DNA from 2 places in the Shewanella sp. N2AIL genome. Region 2 is predicted to be linked to the other one. Evidence: riboswitches for the same ligand, from Rfam matches in the RefSeq annotation. Region 2 holds a riboswitch; the other holds the start of a gene.
The links. A riboswitch is a leader RNA that binds a small molecule or an ion and turns the genes downstream of it on or off. The one in region 2 is predicted to bind lysine.
Positions count from the first base shown of each region.

Region 1 (10,549 bases), on a different contig from region 2:
GGATTGGCGTTGTTTTCGTTCATTCTTATAAGCTGAATGTTATGAGCTAATGCTTATGCTCTAAGCGGGCGATTATGTCGTCGGCAACTCAAACACATTAGTCATGACTTTATAAAGCTCTGTCCCTTGGTGCACAGATGCCGAAGCAAAGTGCAAAATCGGCACGCAGTCCTGCGGCAAACTGAGCGTCTTTAGCTAATCCACTGTACCGTATAAATCCATTCGCAGTAAATTCACTAAGGGCTGTCCCGCAGCCAGTGGTTCACCCACAGGCGCGAGGTATTCCACTAACCCTGAACTTGGTGCGTGATACTTTTTATAGTCTTTAAGGTAACAACCAAAGCGCTGCATTTTAGCGGGCGCAACGGTTTCAGCGATCACGCCTCGGTGACTTAAATATGCCAAAATCCCTTGGGCATCAACCAACGCATCCTCAAGACAGACGCGCTCTTGGCTCGCCAACTCCAAGGTTAACGCTGACACAGCAACGGCTAAATCTCGCCCCTGCGCTTTTGCAAAATCACTTAATTGCCACCAAGGACAAAACGCTGCCTCATCCATAGCACCACCAAAGGTGTTGGGGATAACAAGCGTATAAGGGATCGACAAAAACTGCGCGGCAGCTAAGTCATATTCAGGACAATACAAATGCTTACAGGATTTAGGCCCCGTGTGTAGATCGAGCACGATATCCGCGCCGTGGGCCATAATCTGCAGATTAACTGCAAGCCTATGGCCAGTAGTAATGCCCCATTCGTGACGCAACTTTTGCTGACAAGCTTCAACCAAAGTACTGCGATAAGCTTGGATCAGCTCGCTATCACTGAGCTTGGCATGTTCGCTATACCAAGTCGGCAAATCGATAGCATGATTCAAATACTCACGATTCCAATTCGCCCCCGTAATAGGATCAAATCGGCCAAGGGTAAACTCACCACTCTTTTGGTTGATCCCAAGGGGATTGGCTAATGGTACTAAGGTGATTTCACCGCGGATGTCACAGAGTTCGAGCTGCTTCATCAACTGATAAATCACCGCATTACCTTGCACTTCAGCGCCGTGGACATTGGCCTGAATATACACTTTGGGGCCAGTCGCCTTATCGTCGCTCGGCTTAAAATGGTAAATAGGCAAGGTAAGCGCTTGCCCTGCGGCAAGCTCGCCAATTTGCAGAGACGATGTTATCGGCAGCATATTAAGCGCCTTCGAACAGATTTTGATGCAGCGATTTCACCACTTGCGCCGCTTCCGATTCTGCCACTAACACACACAGGTTATGTGGGCTGGCGCCTTGGCAAATCATCCGCACATTGTGTGGCTCAAGCACTTCAAACACACGGCGACAAATACCCGGCGTGGTCGCAATACGGTTACCGATAATCGCCACTAAGGCTAATCCATCTTCGACGCGCACTCGGCAATGCTGTGATAATTCTTGCAACAATGCCTCACTCAATAGACCTTGACCGCTAGAATCAGAGCCAGTTTTATCGAGGGTTAGAGACACGTTCACTTCTGAGGTGGTAATTAAATCCACACTGATCTTATGTCGCGCCAATGTCGCAAAGGTTTCCGCTAAAAAGCCCTGTGCATGCAACATTTGCAAGCTGTGAAGATTTAACAGGGTTTGATCGCGGCGCAAAGCCACAGCGCGAAATACGGGCGCATCTTCCACTTGATGACGGATCCAAGTCCCACCCTTTTCAGGCTCTTTACTTGAACCCACAAACACTTGAATTTGCTGACGAACGGCAGGAAGAATGGTCGCAGGATGCAATACCTTGGCACCAAAGGTCGCCATCTCGGCGGCTTCATTAAAGCTGATCTCGGCAATCGGAAAAGCATTGGGCGCAAGACGCGGATCGGTTGTATAAATCCCTGCGACATCGGTCCAAATCTCGACCGCTGAGGCGCGTAACGCTTCGGCTAACAGAGCTGCAGAATAATCACTACCACCGCGGCCTAATGTTGTCGTTTGACCTGCTTCATCGGCACCGATAAAGCCTTGTGTGACAATCACTTGTTCCGCTAACAGTGGCTGTAGATAATCACGAGCTAAAGTCGCAATCTGCTCGACCTGAGGTTCAGCGCGGCCAAAATGGCTGTCAGTACGTAACACTCGGCGTACATCGAAGGCACTAGAGTTAACACCTTTCTCGCGGATGACGGCTGAAAACAACGCCGAAGAACATTGCTCACCGAGGGACAACAACTCATCCATGGTCGCTTTGCTGCGTTGTGATGCGAGCGCGTCACTCAATACTGACATGCGACTCAATAATTTATCTAATGCGGCGGCCACATCGTTAGGACGACCGAGCTTATCTAAAATCGCATATTGAATTTGGGCAATTTGTTTTAATCGCTGTAATCGACCATCGTCGTTAATGGATTCTTGGGTCAATTCCACTAACAGATTGGTCACGCCACTCGATGCACTGACCACGACTAAACGGCAATGAGGATTAGCTAACACTATGTCGGCACAGCGATTCATAGCGTTATAGTCGGCGACTGAGGTGCCACCAAATTTTGCGACAACGAGGGACATTAGCGCACCTCCGTGAAACACGTAGGGCAAGAAATAAACGCAGATTGAATAAAATATTGATTAACTAACATGATCACACTCCGAACTAACTTCGTTCGAAGAGCCTGGTGCTCAATGATAACGCACCCCAAAAGAAGGGAAACAGCAATCGTCACCAGAAGCTCTCCACCAATTACAGGTGACAATCGTCAGGATTCAGCCTGATCGACCGACATAAACATGCAGCAACCATATCTATGCCTCGGCGTTAATCTCCCTCATCAGTCATCGCTGGAGTTTGTGCTCCTCTGACCGACTACCTAGTTAACGCTCCTCTTCTGTTCCTTTCCTAGGGAAAGGGACGAAAAAAGTAGCAATAAACCCCTAATGAAGTCAATGCTAATTTCATAACAAATGAATAATTTAAATAAAATCTTTTGAAAACAACTAAGTGCTTAAATCGGGTAACTCGTATACCAGCTGCACATAATCACTAAATTTGCCTAAACAGACTTCATCATGTCCGGCCAAGGTGCAAGGCACTAAGCTCACATCCCCTTGTTCGACCACATAAATCGCGTATTGATTAAATTTCTTCCCCAATTGCAGCGCCATCGTTCTATCGATAAACACGGCCCAGCTTTTTTCCATGTGGGATAAATCCGGCGCCGCGCCCACTAAAGCACGATAGGGACTGCCGAGTAATTCAATTTCACGGAGAAGTTGGCGATCGAGTAAACGGTTTTGACTGGGAGAAAGCAGCTTTGAAGCGGGATTATGAGCGGTAATAACAGCAAAGGAAAAATCACAGGATAATGCTTGAGTCAGCAAAAATAACGGCGCTTGGTAACATTGCCACAAATCTTGAGTCGTATTGTCCATTGGTAGTCTAATCGAAAAATGAACCCAAGCTAGTGTAGCAGAGTGATTGTAAAATCCAAAGAGGCGTGAACTGGCTCACAGGAATGGCAAATACATTAGTTATACTAATCAATAGCTAAAGTAAATATCATGGTAAAAACCCCGACTCACCTAAAATTTGTTAACATTTCATTTGTTAACAAATGACTAAAACGAGTACAATGTACGTACTGGTGAGTTGAAACAGATTGAGCAAGATGCTTATCGTTCAATACAGTTTGTTACATATATCGCTTTAAGTAACGTGAACTGACCGGGCATCTGTTTAAAATGTGTTCTACATTTGATTTGTCTTTTAAACATTTAAAAAAAACAATAGTTAAGGAACTTATTCTAACTATTGCTTATCGAAGTTGGTACTGATTACGTTTTCTCGTATTACACTTAAACGTGCACTTAATCTACATCCAGATATAGATGTCACCGTAAAGATTTTCCTTTTGAGCACAAAGCAGTTCAAGGAAGTATCAACGCTTTTATGAATATAAGAGCCCGAAGTAAGTTGCTCTTATTGGTTAGTATAAACTGATTAAAATTTAGGTAAATAATATGCAAAATCCGCACATTCTGATCGTTGAAGATGAAGCCGTTACCCGTAACACGCTGAGAAGTATTTTCGAGGCAGAAGGGTATGTGGTAACTGAGGCCAATGATGGCGCAGAAATGCATAAGGCTATGCAGGAAAACAAAATTAACTTGGTCGTTATGGACATTAACTTGCCAGGCAAGAATGGCCTGTTGTTGGCACGTGAACTACGTGAAATCAACAACATCGGTCTGATCTTCCTGACAGGTCGTGACAACGAAGTCGACAAAATCCTTGGACTTGAAATTGGCGCGGACGATTATATTACCAAGCCGTTCAACCCACGTGAATTGACGATTCGTGCTCGTAACCTTCTGACTCGCGTCAACAGCGCTGGTGCCGAAGTCGAAGAAAAGAGCTCAGTAGAATACTATCGCTTCAACGATTGGAGCTTAGAGATCAACAGCCGTTCATTAGTGAGCCCACAGGGTGAATCTTACAAACTGCCACGTAGCGAATTCCGCGCTATGCTGCACTTTGTTGAAAACCCAGGCAAAATTTTGACTCGTGCCGATCTACTGATGAAAATGACTGGCCGTGAACTTAAGCCACACGATCGTACTGTAGACGTGACTATCCGTCGTATCCGCAAGCATTTCGAAAGCTTGCCAGATACGCCAGAAATCATCGCGACTATTCACGGTGAAGGCTATCGCTTTTGCGGTAACTTAGAAGGCTAATTGCCCGCTAAGCGACACTCGCATTAGCAACAGGATTGATTCGATAAGCATCAATTCACAAAAAACCAGATCCTAGGATCTGGTTTTTTTATGTCTTAAATTTAGCGAATCAGATTAATAGGCGACGCTTACAGAGTTAAGAGTCAGGCTGATGGCAAGCCGATGTCCAAAATAGAGACGAAAATCTTCTTATAAAACACAAGTATAATTATAAAACAAGCTCCACCTATCAGCGCAAATCAGAGCGAATGATATTAGAGCGAAAAAAGCGAGCCTACTACGTATACGTAAACAGACCCACTCTCTATCTCGCGCTATTTAGCGCTTTTCAGCTGTCTATCGAGGAAATCCGCTAATGAGCGATATAAGTGATTACGCACTTTCTCGCCACGCATCGAATGTTTAGATCCCGGATAATCGATCATCTGGAATAATTTACCTTCATCCTGCAGCGCTTTATAAACCCGAGTGCTGTTTTCAAACAAGACGTTATCGTCAGCCATGCCGTGATACATCAACAGACCTGCTTGATAGTTTTTCACGTAAGGAAACACGCTGCTGGCTTCATAACCCTTTTCATTACCTTCGGGGTGACCTAAGTAACGCTCAGTATAATGGGTGTCATACAAGCGCCAGTCGGTCACAGGTGCGCCCGAAATCGCGGCTTTAAAGTAATCCGGCGCCTTAAATAAACTCATCAAGGCCATATAACCACCGTAGCTGTGGCCGTAAATCGCCACATTATCGGCATCGACAAAGGGCAGACTCCGTAAATAATCCACCCCCACTTTTTGATCATTCACTTCAGCTTCGCCCAAATGACGGTAAATCACCTGCTCGAACTGAGTGCCTCTGTGCGCACTGCCGCGGTTATCCAACTGGAATACCACATACCCTTGTTGCACCAGATACTGGGTAAAGTAGTCCTGCTCGCTCCAACTATTAGTCACTAACTGGGCGTGCGGCCCACCGTAAACTCGCACTACGACAGGGTATTTCTTGCTTGCATCGAAGGGAACGGGTTTGAATAAGCGGGTTTGCAGCACTTGGCCATCTTCGGCTTTCAGTTCACCAAATTCAGGGATTTGCCACAGCCCTGCATAATCATATAAAGGATGACCTTGCTTAACCGCATTTTGCTCGACCCAAGCCAGTTGCTGGCCCTCGTCACCGTGTAAACTGATTTGCGGTGGCTGAGATAAGCTGTTGAAATAATCGAGATATACGCTCTGATTATCGGCGAAAACAGGATTGTGCATCCCCGCAAGCTTGCTCACGCGCTCAACCTTGCCGCCCGCTAAAGGCACGCGATAAAGCTGTTTCTCAATTGGCGTGTCTTTACGGCCGGTGAAATACACCCAGCCTGCGGTTTCATCTATGTATTCCAACTCATCGACAGCCCACTCGCCCTTAGTCAATTGTGTTTTGAGTTTACCTTTTAAGTCAAAAAGATACAGATGATTAAAGCCGTCACGCTCAGATGCCCAAATAAAGGCAGACTGCTGTTTTAAGAAATGCAGATCGTTATTGAGGTTTACCCAAGCATCACTGCGTTCTTTCACTAAGGTTTTTGGCTTAGTCAGCGCATCTAACGCCACTAACTGCAAATCGAGCTGATGTTGATCGCGGCTCTGCCACTGGAACGACAAGTGTTTGCTATCGGGCAACCAATCGACACGTGGCAGATAAATGTCTTTGCTCTTGTCTTTGCTATTCTCTTCGCGCAGGCTCACCCAATTGATGGCCTTATCTTTTAGCGTGACCACACCTAATGCGATGTCGACGTTGTTTTTACCTGCGGCTGGGTAACGCTGCTCGGTAAGTTTAATGCCATCGGCATAGATCTCATTACGCGTCACTTGCTCGACCGCGGATTCGTCGATACGGGTGAAGGCGATAGCCGATTCATCGGGCGCCCACCAGTAACCAGTCATACGATCCATTTCTTCTTGAGCGACAAACTCAGCCATAGCATTTTTAATCGCCCCGCCGCCATCGGTCGTCATAGCTTGGAGTTTTTTCGTCGCCAGATCTAACACATACAAGTTTTGATCCCGCACGAAAGACACAAAATTGCCCTTAGGCGATAGGCGTGCATCTGTGGCGAACCCTTCACCAATCGGCAATTGGGTCACGCTATTATCGACGAGGGAAAAGTAATACAGATTACCGGCAGCCGGAATTAATAGCGCTTGGCTATCATCGGCCCAGAAGTACTCCATAATGCCTTCACCATAAATACGTTGGCGCTCGCGGCGAGCTTTTTCTTCATCGGATAATTCATTTGTCGCAAGTTTATCAGCGTTTAATAGCAGGCTTGACTCACCAGTTTTGACATCCATCTGCCAGAGATCATAAAAACTTTGATTATCTTTACGGCCAGCAAGATAGGTAACCCGCAGCCCATCGGGGGACAATTTCAAACCACGAGGACTGGTGCCCGCTAAGGCAGGCGAGGCATTAATTCGCTCAATCGTCAGTGGCTGTTTGCCACCTTCCATTGCCAAAGCAGGGGTCGTTGCTGAAATCATAGCTGTCGAAATCATGGCCATTTGGCTCGCTATCAGTAGGGGAACGGCGCGCACCTTAAGTGAGCATGCAGGGAACCAAGTTAACCTATTTTTAATCATTATTATTCCTTGGAAACATAATCGCCTAAGATGTCAGCGATTAAAAACAAGCCGACATTGTGCCAGAGGCAAACCCTAAATAGAAATAGCATGCAATATGCCGATACAAATTAGGCCCTTGCGTCAAGCCCAATCCAAATAATCCCAAAAAGCCCTAATATTCGCTAAAAGCATCAGCAACATCGCTGAAATTGTCGACTAACTGAGTTATCATTCGCGGCAAATAACGAAATTGACCTCATTGTTGAACCTCTAAAGGACATAACATGCAGACTCTGGCCCAGCACCTGACCTCACAGGCAGTGAACGACTCCCTCTCCCACCTAATTTTAACCTTAGCCGACACCTCAAAAGCCATTAGCCATGCCGTTCGCCACGGTGCACTTGCGGGCGTGTTAGGCGCGACTGAGCAAGAAAACGTCCAAGGTGAAACCCAGAAAAAACTGGATATCATCACCAACGACATGCTCAAAGATGCCTTAAAAGCTGACGGTACAGTGCGCGGTTTAGCGTCAGAAGAAGAAGATCATGTGGTTGAAGTCAGCCAAAATGGCCAATATCTGGTGTGTTTCGATCCGCTAGATGGGTCATCTAATATCGATATCAACTCGTTAGTCGGCACCATTTTCTCCGTCCTGCCCGCGCCTGCTGGCGAGCTGACTGAAACCAGCTTTTTACAATCTGGCCGCGCACAATTAGCCGCAGGTTATGTACTTTATGGTCCATCGACCATGCTGGCATTAACCACAGGCCAAGGTGTGCAACTCTTTACTTTGCACCCAGAAACCAATGAATTTTTACTGACTAACGCCGCCATGAGCATTAGCCCAGAGACCCAAGAGTTTGCCATTAACATGTCGAACCAACGTTTTTGGGAAGCGCCAATGCAAACCTATATTGCCGATTTACTGCTTGGTAAAATTGGCCCACGCGAAAAATCATTCAACATGCGCTGGATTGCGGCCATGGTCGGCGATGTACACCGCGTGCTATCTCGCGGTGGTATTTTCACTTACCCAACCGACAATAAAGATCCTAAAAAACCGTACAAACTACGCTTGATGTACGAAGCCAACCCAATGGCATTCTTAGTCGAACAAGCTGGCGGCAAAGCCTCAACGGGTTACGAAACTATTTTAGACATTACCCCAACGCATATTCACCAACGTGTTGCCGTCATCCTAGGCAGCAGCAATGAAGTCGACGCTTGCCTGAGCTATCACGGTATTGATTCTCATAAATAGAGAGTGTGAAGAACCCAATCTAGACTAAGCCGAATCGCTTAGATTTTGATTTTTATGATAAAAGCCACTGATTATAGTGGCTTTTTTGTTGTCGTATAGTGCGACATTTTGATTTTTGATGCGGCATAACCGACGAAAGAATTGCGGCCTAACGGCCGAGGTGAATCAAAGTCGTGGTTCTTCAACCCACACCCGACCAAGAGGGGATCAACAGCAATTCCCTCTTGGATCTCCCTTGCTGCCCCTTGCGAAGTTACATGCATTAGAGACTGGCTTAGTGCTTATTCGAAAATAGCTAACGCTTCCGATGGCTCCGCTTTACATCCATGTAAAGCCCCCCAGTTCGGCAGTCCCTGCCTCTCGCTCATAAGCGCGAAAATCACCGATTTTCATTCGCCCCTTCCCCCCGAAAGCTACGCAGACGTCCTGTCTGCGTCACGCGCCATTCTTTCAATAAAGAGTCTTCAACACCCTTCAGCAACTTCGCAGGGGAAGGTGAACTTCTGTAACTTCTGTGTTGGATGTAACTCCCCAAAGATTTGTACTTTCCCATCTTTGAGCTACGTTAACGTTTAGCGATTTTTGTCTTTATCTTTCAATGGCAAAGTGGGTATTATGAAGCTGATTATTATCAAGTTATGAATGGATGCTGTTGATAAATGATTCTAAAAACCAAATCATTTCAAAATACCCAAACACCACAGGCTATCGCGGGTCAAAAACAAGAACAGGATGTTGCCTTCTATTTACGCCGCGCCTTCAAAGATCATCCAGAAGTGTTGGTTATCAATGATTTTCGATTCACCTTTAATGACGAAACCGCGCAAATTGATCACTTAGTTATCTACACCTACGGTTTTGTGCTAATTGAATCCAAGAGCATAAAAGGCCATGTGGAAATCAACCAACAGGGTGAGTGGACGCGCAGTCACGGAAGTAAATGGTTTGGTATGCCATCTCCTATCAAGCAAGTTGAACTACAACAAGCACTGCTTAAAGAAATGCTAAAACAGCATAGAAGTGAAATTCTAGGAAAATTACTTGGTATAAGACAGCAAGGCTTTGGTATGCGTTGCTGGGACCATGTATGCGCTGTCTCAAGTGATGCGGTTATCAACAGAGAAACTATGCCTGCGGCAGTTTCAGAACTGTTAGTTAAGACAGAGTTTTTAGTCGAGAAGCTTGAAAAGGTCATGAATCTTAAAAGCAAATTCTTACGACTGATAAATGTGAGTGATACCCGTCCAGACTTTAATCAAGAAGAACTGAATTCAATCGCTAAGTTCTTAATCGATCGCCATATAGACCCATCTCAAGCTACGACTGAAATAACGTCCGTACAAACACCACAAGTCAAAGAACCTGTTGCCTCCTTTGCCGTTAACAAAGTGGCGGAAGCGAAAAACCTAGCAATAGCGCAACTCACAACAAACAGCATGCTTCGATGCAAACATTGCGGAGAATCAACAAACTACACACCAATGTACGGTAAGTTTGGTTACTACATAAAATGCAATCAATGCACTAAAAACACGCCAATGAAACAAACATGCCCACAATGCAAAAGCACGCAAACAAGAGTAATGAAGGCAAAAGATACCTACACACTACAATGCCAGCAATGTGAAAATAATTTAGAAATCTTTAATGAAAACAAATAATTAAATAACTTCACTTAAGCATATATGAAAAATATAATAACTTTATAGGAAATATAAAAATGTATAGAACTGAAAAGAACAACACAGATGAAATAGGGCGTTTATGGCAAAGATTAGTTCCTCTAGAAAAAAATTTCGACGAGCAAAACTCAGTTATTAAATCTCTGAATGAAGAAATTGAAGTATTAAAAAATAAAACTAAGCAACCTTCAGAGAATCAAACTATTGCACTACAAGCAGCTAGATCTGCGGCTCAGTATAAAGGCAAAATTCAAAGAGCAAAAGAACAAATTGATG
Region 1 covers NZ_JALBYT010000031.1:43,048-53,596, forward strand. The annotation lists partial or broken gene MO387_RS16605 (succinylglutamate desuccinylase/aspartoacylase family protein) at 73-1,194, opposite strand; gene lysC (lysine-sensitive aspartokinase 3) at 1,196-2,551, opposite strand; lysine riboswitch at 2,702-2,876, opposite strand; gene MO387_RS16615 (DUF3293 domain-containing protein) at 2,978-3,412, opposite strand; gene arcA (two-component system response regulator ArcA) at 4,001-4,717, shown strand; gene MO387_RS16625 (S9 family peptidase) at 5,032-7,347, opposite strand; gene MO387_RS16630 (class 1 fructose-bisphosphatase) at 7,614-8,591, shown strand; gene MO387_RS16635 (nuclease-related domain-containing protein) at 9,251-10,252, shown strand; gene MO387_RS16640 (hypothetical protein) at 10,312-10,549, shown strand, end outside.
Region 1: linked by a shared signal. The riboswitch ahead of lysC (lysine-sensitive aspartokinase 3) and the one ahead of MO387_RS03255 (Na+/H+ antiporter NhaC family protein) in region 2 are both predicted to bind lysine.

Region 2 (10,549 bases):
CCGTGGAGCAATTGCGCGCTGGTGACACCGCCCGCTAAGGCACGATAGATTGAAATATCGTCGGGATTAATCACATCACCAATCCGCACCTCAGAGGTCACAGCATCCGTGCCTTCGTTGGTGCCGCCATTTATGGCGATATGCGAGTGTTCATCAATAATGCCCGCAGTAAGATGTTTACCCGTTGCATCGAGGACTTGATAGCCAGAAGGCGTACTGAGTTGCTGGCCAATTTTTTCGATGCGGCCATTGGCCATCAAGAGATCGGCATGTTCGAGAATGCCTTGCTTATCCGAGGTCCACAGGGTGGCATTTTTGATGTGCAGCTTCTCGACCTTAGGTGCTTCGCTCAGTCCATAAGCAACGTTAGGGAAGGTGAGGTGACTCACTAAGCTTGTGTTGGCTTTATCCTTGGGCGCTTGATGGTCATCTTGAGTGGCATTATCAACCGCTGCAGTTTGCGCTATCGCTATACCAGCAACATTTGTGGTGCGACTCTTGGCATCGACCATACGACCTTGAATGCCGTCATCGGCCATCCACAGCGTAAAGCGGCTAAGACCATTGATGCCCGCGGCGCTCAAATCGGCAGTAAAGCTTAATCGACCGTCGTCATCTAATTTAAGTTGGCTGAGCGCGATACTTTGCTCGCCACTGCTTAAGCTGCCTTGGATTTTGGGTTTATCACCTTTGCTCGCATCTTGCAGCGATAAATCCAGTGTGAGGTTATTGAGGCTTAATTGGTAATCCCCCAGTAATCTTGCTTGGGGCAGTGAGCGAAGACTTTGCTGCTGACCTTGCAACCAAACACTGTAGATCTGACCTTCTTTAAAAATATTGCCCTTAGTGACTACAAAGTCTGCCATGTAACCGGGTGCGAGTTTGCCGGTAAAATCGGCGGTGCCTGTCATCTCGGCGGCTTGGGTGGTCAGTGCAGCTAAGGCTTGCTCTTCACTCAAACCTTGAGTAATGGCTTGGCGCAGTCGCGGCCAGAAGGAATCTGTCTTAATACCAAACTGCGTTAGCGCGAAGGGAATACCTGCTTTGGCAACTTCTGCTGGATTGGTTGGCGCACGTTCCCACTGTCTTAAATCCGCCAGTGACACTTCGCGATCGGCATCATCTGTTCCAACATCAGGCGCTTGCGGATAGTTTAAAGGCAAGATTAACGGGTAGTTCAGCGCCTTTAACTCATTGATGCGCGAGTATTCTTGACCATTACCGAGTAGATTGGCTGGCAGTTTATGTTCTTTGAGTAAATGGGCGGCGCGCAATTGATCGTTGAGATTTCTGGTTTCAAAGATAATTTGCTTATCGGCTAAATTATCTAAGCGTTCAAAGGCGATATTAAATTCGACTTGATTGTTTATTGCGCCATTGGCCGATTTGTTTTTATTTTGGTTATACCAATTGGCGTCGGCAAAGGTTTGTCTAATAAGCGCAATACTGCCCATTAATGATGACGGATAATCTTGTTCAGATGAGCCTTTATCAAATGCCATAAAGGGTTGACTGCGGGCACGATAAATCACTTCGTTGGCGGTTTTGTTTGCTAATGACAGGCTGACACTCGTCCCTCGGAAGATTCCGTCGAGTTTGCTACTTTGCACACTCGTAAAGCCATTATTGATCCACTCTTTCGCGCGTTCTTTATTGGGATAAACGTAATTAAACCATTCTTTTTCAGAATGAATTGCACCATTGTCTGCATTGCCGCCGATACGTTTAATATCATAGACAGGGCGAGTGAGCCCAAGTTTTGGATATTCGAACTCAATCCCATAATCGGTGAAAGGATCGATAAATCCAGGGTAAATAGTATAACCACTCAAATCGATTTTAAATGCGCCAGCGGGAATGTCACCGTGCTCAATAATGGCTTTAATTCGATTATTTTCAACCAATAAAGTGGCATCACTTAAACGCTTACCCGGCGCAATCATTAATTCAGCATGGGTAAAAGCCGTGAGTTTATTGGAGGTTGGCCCTGTATTGATTTGGGCATATGTGGTCTGTGAGACTAAGCTAGCGATTATGCTGCAGCTTATAATTATCTTATTGTTTATCTGCATTATTTTATTCAATCGAGTGAGGGTGAATAAAGAGTAACTGAAAGCAGATGTAAATACTAAGGTTGAATTGTAACGCAATTTGAGCAGGGATGAGGTGTGGGATTTACGCTTGTCGTTTTAGATTGCAGCCAATAATGGATATAAAAAAGCCCGCAATGAATGCGAGCTTTTATGCAAATAGGTGTTGGTTACTCGAACCGCCACACCGAATTGGATTAGATTAAGAAATCTTCCATAGAACGACCTTTGTTGATCTCGTTCTTAAATACGGTTGGCATACGGCCTTGGCCAGTCCACTGAACCATTTCACCGTCAACTTCGATTTGGTATTTAGCTGGACGAGGAGCGCGTTTTTTCGCGGTTGCTTTAACAGCTACGCCACCTAAGTCATCAATGGATAAACCAACGGCTTCCATTTGTTGACGGATTTCTTCAATCTTAGCATTACGAGCTGCCATGGCTTGTTCTTCTTCCTCAGCCATAGACTCGCGTTCTACTAAAATTTTATCTAATTTGTCGGCTAAATCACGTAACTCTTCAACGCTAAGTTCTTTAACTGCTGCTTTAAAACGACGGCCGTGAGTTAATATCTCTAAAAATTCGCTCATATCTATTTTCGTCCCACTCTAATTTTTAATACAGGATAATGGTGAACAACAGCTAAATGATAGAAACTAATATAGCTCGAATCAAATAAAATTATGCATTTTAAGTAAATTAAATATTATTTATATTTTGAACTTTTCTTATTTCCTCAAAAAAGTAGCCGTTGCTGAGGATTAAAAAATGCAAACAGGCGTTTGACTTTGGTTGACGTTAACGTTAACAGGACGTAAAGTTGCTCTATCCTGCATTGGTATTAACCAATGTTTTGTCCATGTACATGAAAGTGTAGGAAGGAAACCCTATGAAAGTATTGGTGCCCGTTAAGCGCGTTGTTGATGCCAATGTGAAGGTCAGGGTCAAAGCTGACAATACAAGTGTTGACACCGCAAACCTAAAAATGGCGTTGAACCCTTTTTGTGAAATCGCAGTAGAAGAAGCGGTTCGTTTAAAAGAAGCGGGTAGTGCAACTGAAGTGGTTGTTGTCAGTATTGGTAATAAAGCCGTTCAAGAACAATTACGTACTGCGCTCGCATTAGGTGCAGACCGTGCGATCCATATCGATACTGAAGACGAACTGGTGCCAGTATCTATCGCCAAATTGCTCAAAGCGGTACAAGACAAAGAACAAGCCGAACTGGTGATTTTTGGTAAGCAATCTATCGATGGCGATAACAATCAAACCGGTCAAATGTTCGCAGCGCTGATGGATATGCCACAGGCGACCTTTGCTTCTGAAATCAAATTAGAAGGTCATTCTGTGCAAGTCGCTCGCGAAGTTGACGGCGGTATGCAAACCTTACTTATGCCGTTACCTGCAGTTGTGACTGCCGATCTACGTTTGAACGAACCTCGTTATGCTTCACTGCCTAACATTATGAAAGCCAAGCGTAAGCCATTAGAAGTCTTTACTGTGGCCGACTTAGGCGTGACATTAAAGAGTCACCAAACGGTCGTGAAGGTCACTCCGCCAGCAGAACGTAAAGCAGGCATCATGGTAGCGTCGGTAGCTGAGCTAGTTGAAAAGTTAAAAAATGAAGCGAAGGTGATCTAAATGGCCATTTTAGTATTAGCTGAACATGATAATGCCGCACTGAAACTCGATACGGCAAAAATCGTCACTGCCGCCCGCGCCATTGGCGATGAAGTGCATGTACTGGTTGCGGGTCACCAATGTGGCGCGGTTGTCCAAGCTGCACAAGCGCTACAAGGCGTTAGCCAAGTGCTCGTTGCCGATGCCAGCGTGTATGAAGCGCATTTAGCGGAAAATTTTGCCAAATTGCTGGTGGACTTAGCGCCAAACTATGGCCACATTCTGGCTTCTGCTTCGAGCTTAGGTAAGGACACGCTTCCGCGTGTGGCGGCATTATTAGATGTTGCGCAAATCTCTGAAGTCATTACCGTCGTCAATGCTGACACCTTTGTGCGCCCTGTGTATGCGGGTAACGCCTTAGCGACAGTGCAAAGCCATGATGCCATCAAAGTGATGACAGTACGCGCCAGTGCCTTTGATGCTGCGCCAGAAGGTAACAGCGCGGCTGTGACGACACTCGATAAAGTGTTTGAAGCGAGAACTCAGTTTGTGTCTCAATCCTTGACGGTATCAGCCCGTCCAGAATTAGGTAATGCTGGCATTATCGTTTCTGGCGGCCGTGGTATGGGCAGTGGTGAAAACTTCGGCATGTTAGAGCAGCTTGCTGACAAGCTCGGTGCTGCGGTTGGCGCATCACGCGCGGCAGTTGACGCAGGCTTTGTGCCTAACGATTTACAAGTGGGCCAAACTGGTAAAATCGTTGCGCCTAACTTGTATATTGCCGTGGGGATTTCTGGCGCGATTCAACATTTAGCGGGCATGAAAGACGCGAAAGTCATCGTTGCTATTAACAAAGACGCGGAAGCGCCTATTTTCCAAGTTGCCGATTATGGCTTAGTTGCCGATTTATTTGAGGCGGTTCCTGAGCTGATCACAAGTCTCGGTTGATTTAATCTGTGATCTAGGTCACATTAAGTGGCTTTGCGGTGGCATCTGCTAAGCCGCTTATGTTTTTATGTGCCTCACGCCCGCGTACGGGCGTTCTTAGAAGTAGAGGCGCGCCAAATATTAGTAGTGATCAGTAGGGTGATTCCGTTGATCGATTGCGAAAGGATTTGGTGCCGAAGTGGTTCGATTTATCACGATCAACTGCTGGGGTTGCACTTAATAGGTGTAACACTGCCATAGTATTTTCCGATACGGATGTTGGAAATAGTTACTATGGAGCGCTACTGATAGGACAGGTGACCTTGGGTATCTATTGCCTTTCCCCACCAGTTCAGTCGCCCTCCATTCGTATTTAACGAAGATAATAATCAATGACTGTTATGAATTATGCCGATTCGGCACTTTCCTTGCTGCCGCCTGCGGTGGCTATTGTGTTGGCGATCTTAACTCGCCGTGTACTGCTTTCTTTGGGGTTAGGGATTTTAATTGGTGCTTTATTGCTCAATCAATTTTCACCTGTAGCGACGGGTGAATTTGTATTTAATGGCGTTAAAGGACTTTTTTGGACGGGCGAAGGCCTTAATTCGTGGAACTTATATATTCTCGGTTTCTTAATTGTACTGGGAATGATCACAGCGTTAATTACTGTCAGTGGCAGCGCGCGGGCTTTTGCCGATTGGGCGCGTTTACATATACGTAATAAACGTGACGCTAAACTATTAACCATGTTTTTAGGGTGTGTGGTTTTTATTGACGACTATTTCAATAGCTTAGTCGTAGGTTCGGTCGCTAGACCTGTTACCGACCGTTATTATATTTCCCGCGCTAAGTTAGCTTATTTATTAGATTCGACTGCCGCTCCTGTGTGCGTTATTTCTCCTGTATCAAGTTGGGGCGCCTATATTATTGCGCTTATTGGTGGAATATTAACGGCCCACGGTTTTGCTGATACGGGTCATTTGAGTATTTTTATTCAAATGATCCCAATGAATTTCTACGCAATCTTCTCTTTGTTATTATTACTTTTCGTAGTTTTTATGGGATTAGATGTTGGGCCAATGCGCGAGCATGAACTCAATGCCCAACGTGGTAATTTATACGATGAGTCAAAGGGATTACCGCCAGGGGCGAATGCGGATTTACCCGAAGCCGAAACCGGTAAGATCTTAGGCTTATTCCTGCCAATTACTGTGCTGGTATTTGCGACCCTGTATTTTATGATCAACAGTGGCGCTCAAGTACTTGCCGCTGAAGGGATTGAATTTAATATTATTTCAGCGTTTGAGAAAACCGATGTCAGTTCATCCCTTTTCTTTGGTGCATTAATCGGTTTAGCGATTTCGCTGATATTGAATTTAGTCCAAGGCGTTGAGAAATCAATGATAGTCAAAGGCATAGTGCAGGGCGCTCGCTCTATGCTGCCAGCGATTTATATCCTGTTATTTGCTTGGACTATCGCAGGCGTGATTGGCCAGCTCGAAACTGGTAAGTTTATGGCGAGTCTCGCGACGGGCAATATTCCGTTCGCGTTTTTGCCAGCGCTTATGTTTGTGTTAGCGGGTATTACTGCGTTCTCAACCGGTACTAGCTGGGGCACGTTCGGTATCATGTTGCCGATTGCTGCGGATATGGCGATGGGAAGTCACACTGGCATGATGTTACCTATGCTTGCCTCTGTGCTGGCGGGCGCGGTATTTGGCGATCACTGTTCACCGATTTCCGATACCACGATTTTGTCGTCTACGGGCGCGAGTTGTCACCATATCGACCATGTCGTCACTCAGCTACCGTATGCATTGATTGCGGCGTTTATTAGCTTAACGGGTTATGTCGTACTTGGATTTACTGAGTCAGTCGTCGCAGGTTTAGTGGCCTGTAGTGTGGTGTTTGTGGTTAGCATCATAGTGCTAAAAATCAAATCTAAAGGCGCAATTAGCTAAACGCTAATTGAAACTTTGCACGGCAAAGGTTTACTGCGAATAAGTCAAAATAAATCAGCCAGCATTATGCTGGCTGATTTTTTTGGTTAACGCTCTATCTCTATCTTTAACCTAATCACATTAAGGCTATCATTACTTAACTTAGGCTACTTGCCGCTTAGGTTTTTTGCAGCTTAAAGTGTTTGGTCTAGCCCGCGGCGTTTAAGTAATCCTTGTGTCGTAGGCTCTTGTCCACGGAAGTTTTTGTAGGCTTCCATTGGCGCAATACTGTTGCCCACTTCACGAATGGTTCTGCGGTATTTCATGCCGATTTCACGATTGAGCCCGCCTTGGGTTTGCACATAGGCAAAGGCATCCGCCGCTAAAATCTCACTCCACATATACGCGTAATAACTTGCCGAGTAACCGCCGGGGAAGGCGTGGGCAAAGTAGGTCGATTTATAGCGTGGCGGCACGGCGCTGATGTTTAAGCCGTGCTTTTTCAGTGCATTGGCTTCAAAGGTGGCGACATCTTGCAACTGTGCATCTGGGCTTAATGAATGCCACTCCATGTCTACGAGCGCCGCAGCCATATATTCTAACGTATCGAAACCTTGGTTAAAGCTGCCTGATTTCAACAGTTTTTGCAGCAGTTCATCGGGAATGGGTTTGCCCGTTTCATAGTGTTTAGCGTAGTTGGCCAACACTTTGGGATGGGCCGCCCAGTCTTCTTCGAAGGTTGATGGGAATTCGACAAAGTCCCGTGAAACCGAAGTGCCTGCCAGACTTGGGTAAGTCACTTTGGAGAACATGCCGTGGGTGCCGTGGCCCATTTCGTGGAACATAGTGGTGACTTCGTTGTAGCTGACGAAGGTCGGTTGACCCTCTGGTGCCTTCTTAATGTTCATCACGTTAACCACGACAGGCTTAGTGCCTTCGAGGAAGGATTGGCCGACGAACGAACTCATCCAAGCGCCGCCACGTTTACCTTCACGGGCAAAATAGTCGGCGTAGAAAATGGCCATGCTTGAGCCATCGGCATCAAACATTTCGTAGGCTTTCACATCGGGATGATAAACCGGTAAATCTGGGCGAGGTTTTAGGGTGACGCCATAGAGTTCTTTGAGTGTGTAGAACACGCCATCTTCGAGGACGCGGTTAAACTCAAAGTATGGGCGAATGCTATTACCATCAAGGACGTATTTTTCTTGGCGGACTTTCTCGGCGTAGAATTCCCAGTCCCATGGCGCCAGTTCAAATTTGCCGCCAGTCTTGTCGATCATTGCTTGAATATCGGCCGCTTCTTTCTCTGTATTAGCGACTACGGCTGGCACCATAGAGCCAAACATGCTGTAAACCGCTTCTGGCGTTTTGGCCATTTGCGGCGCTAGGCGATAACTGGCCCAGTTTTCATAACCTAATAGGGTGGCGCGCTCAGCGCGCAGTTGTGCTAAACGAGATACCAGCGACGCCGTTTCGTTTTCACCACTTAAGCCACGGTTAGCTGAGGCTTCCCAAATGCGTTGGCGCAGTTCACGGTTTTCCAGTGAGGCCAATACGGGCTGACGAGTGGTGTTGGTGATGTTGATCAGATACTTGCCATCGTGACCCGCTGCTTTAGCATCGTTTGCGGCCGAAGTGATTTCGCTGTCAGTTAATCCTGTAAGCTCATCCTTAGACTCCACGACCACGGCGATTTCTTTGGTTAAGCGCAGTAAACGTTGGGAGAACTCGTTGGTCAGTGTTGACTGTTCTTCGTTAAGAGCACGGATCTTCACTTTCTGCTCGTCGGTGAGTTTAGCGCCCGCCATGATAAAGCGTTGATGATAGACCTCAACCAAACGCACAGCTTCTGGGGTTAACCCTAGGTTAGCGCGATCGTTATAAATGGCTTCGATGCGGGCAAATAGCGCTGGATTTAAGTTGATATTGTCCGAGTGGGCCGCCATTTTGGGTGCCATTTCACCTTGGATTTTACGCAGTTCTGGATTGCTGTTAGAACCCGCTAAATTATAAAACACACTCGATGCGCGGCTGAGCAGGGCGCCACTTTTTTCCATCGCGACAATAGTATTATCGAAACTGGCCGCGGCGGGATTATTCGCAATCGCGAGGATTTCTTGATAGTGCTCGGCCATGCCTTGCTCTAGTGCAGGTGTAAAGTGCTCATTCTTGATGATACTAAAGTCGGGCGCTTGATATTGTAGGCGACTGACTTGAAAGAAGGGGTTTTGGGCTTGTATCGACATGGCGTTAGGGGCTTTGCTTTCTGTGTTGCTACAACCTGCCATAAATCCGGCGGTGAGTGTGGCGCCGATGGCGATGGCAATAAAACGTTTACGCATAATTGAGTGACTTCCTTTGAATTGTTGTTTTTTTAGGACTGTAACGTTAGTAACTTAAATGGGACTGAAAATGGCTTGTTATCGGGCTGTGGCTAAATAAAAAGGAGTCCCGTTTTGATGAGACTCCTTTGACTATTTCCTTGCAGGGAAAATCGGTACCGCTTTTTACTGACTATTTAATCACGCGATGATGAGATGATTAATTAGCGAGTAAACTTGTGGTATTTATCAATACCAGAGCTTCTACCTGAGTTATGACATACTGCACAGGATTCAGTCGTTGGTTGTTTAAACCAATCTGCCACGCTCGGAACGCTGATCTCACCACCGTTGCTCACCATATGCGCTTTCGCAGAATCAATCGTATGGCAGGCATAGCAGTTCGCAGATACAGGGCTGGTCATCTTGCTGCCGGGTTCCAAAATGTATTGATTAGGAATGTTATCTAAATCAATCGCTTTATCATGGCAGGCAACACAACTGGTGACAGGATTGATCGCCCCTGCACCGTTAGCCGCATTCGCTTGAGTTCCATCCGCTTTCATTTCACCAACTTTAGCGCCATTACCCCAGTGCCAGCTGTGAACCATAGGGCCAAAACCTGCGCCTAAAGCGGCTGATGTGCGTGCCATACCGTTATCGTGACAGGCAATACAGCCATTACCGCCGTCATCGAAGGCCCCATTTTTGTGGAATGCAGTGGCATCGTTATGGCAAGTGGTACAGCTGTTAGCGCTCACTATCTCACGACGTTCGAAGCCAGAGACTTTTTGAGCCGTGACAGGGTTAACGACGTCTGAGTAGGCGGTAAAGGATACGCCCATGGAGCCGTCATAACCTGTCGCTCTTAGGCTACCATTACTTTGATAACGTTGATTGCCATCATATTCCATCCAACCTGCGGTACTGAATGTCACGCGGGCAGAGTAAATATAGTTAGCATTCACTGCGCTGATATCCGTCAGTAAGTGACAGATGTTCTTAGTGCCGTCGGTGTTGTAACCATAGTAATAGTTAGTACGATTACCTGGGCGGCCCACTAAACTGCCATTTTCATAGGCATGCAGATAGGCTCCGGCATATACCAGCGGTTTCTTGGCATCAAACACCAGCGGATCTGAGTAGTTGAAGTTATCTTTGATACTAAAGATATTGCCATCGACATCTTTTACTGTGAGGGTTGTACACCAGCCTGGGGCGGCGACTGCGGCGGCAGCACCTGTTGGTGCATAGTGATCTGTTTTCGTTGAAATATCATCGACTTTCACTGGGGCTGCTAATGTGACCTTGTATTTAGCGCGTATAGCTTGGCGTTCAGTAATGCCAGACTTGCCTTCATGCATAGTACGGACATCGGCACCATTACTTGGGATAGTAACGCCTGGTACACCACCACTATCATGGCAATCGATACAACCGGGTCCTGCTAGGTTAATGTTAGTTGGGGCTTCAACTTGACAGGATGAACAGTTTTGTACTGAAAAGTCTTTAGTAAAATCTTGGTGATTGATATGGCCAATTTTAGATAAGGTGTTTGTCGTATAGCCACCCACAGAGAAACCTTCCGCATTGACCACTGCGCGACTTACTGAGCCGTGACACACTAAGCAGCCTTCTACGAAGGTGACT
Region 2 covers NZ_JALBYT010000003.1:38,578-49,126, reverse strand. The annotation lists gene MO387_RS03275 (amidohydrolase family protein) at 1-2,072, opposite strand, end outside; gene MO387_RS03270 (H-NS family nucleoid-associated regulatory protein) at 2,288-2,680, opposite strand; gene MO387_RS03265 (electron transfer flavoprotein subunit beta/FixA family protein) at 2,980-3,729, shown strand; gene MO387_RS03260 (FAD-binding protein) at 3,730-4,656, shown strand; lysine riboswitch at 4,752-4,948, shown strand; gene MO387_RS03255 (Na+/H+ antiporter NhaC family protein) at 5,028-6,596, shown strand; gene MO387_RS03250 (M3 family metallopeptidase) at 6,770-8,920, opposite strand; gene MO387_RS03245 (cytochrome C) at 9,124-10,549, opposite strand, start outside.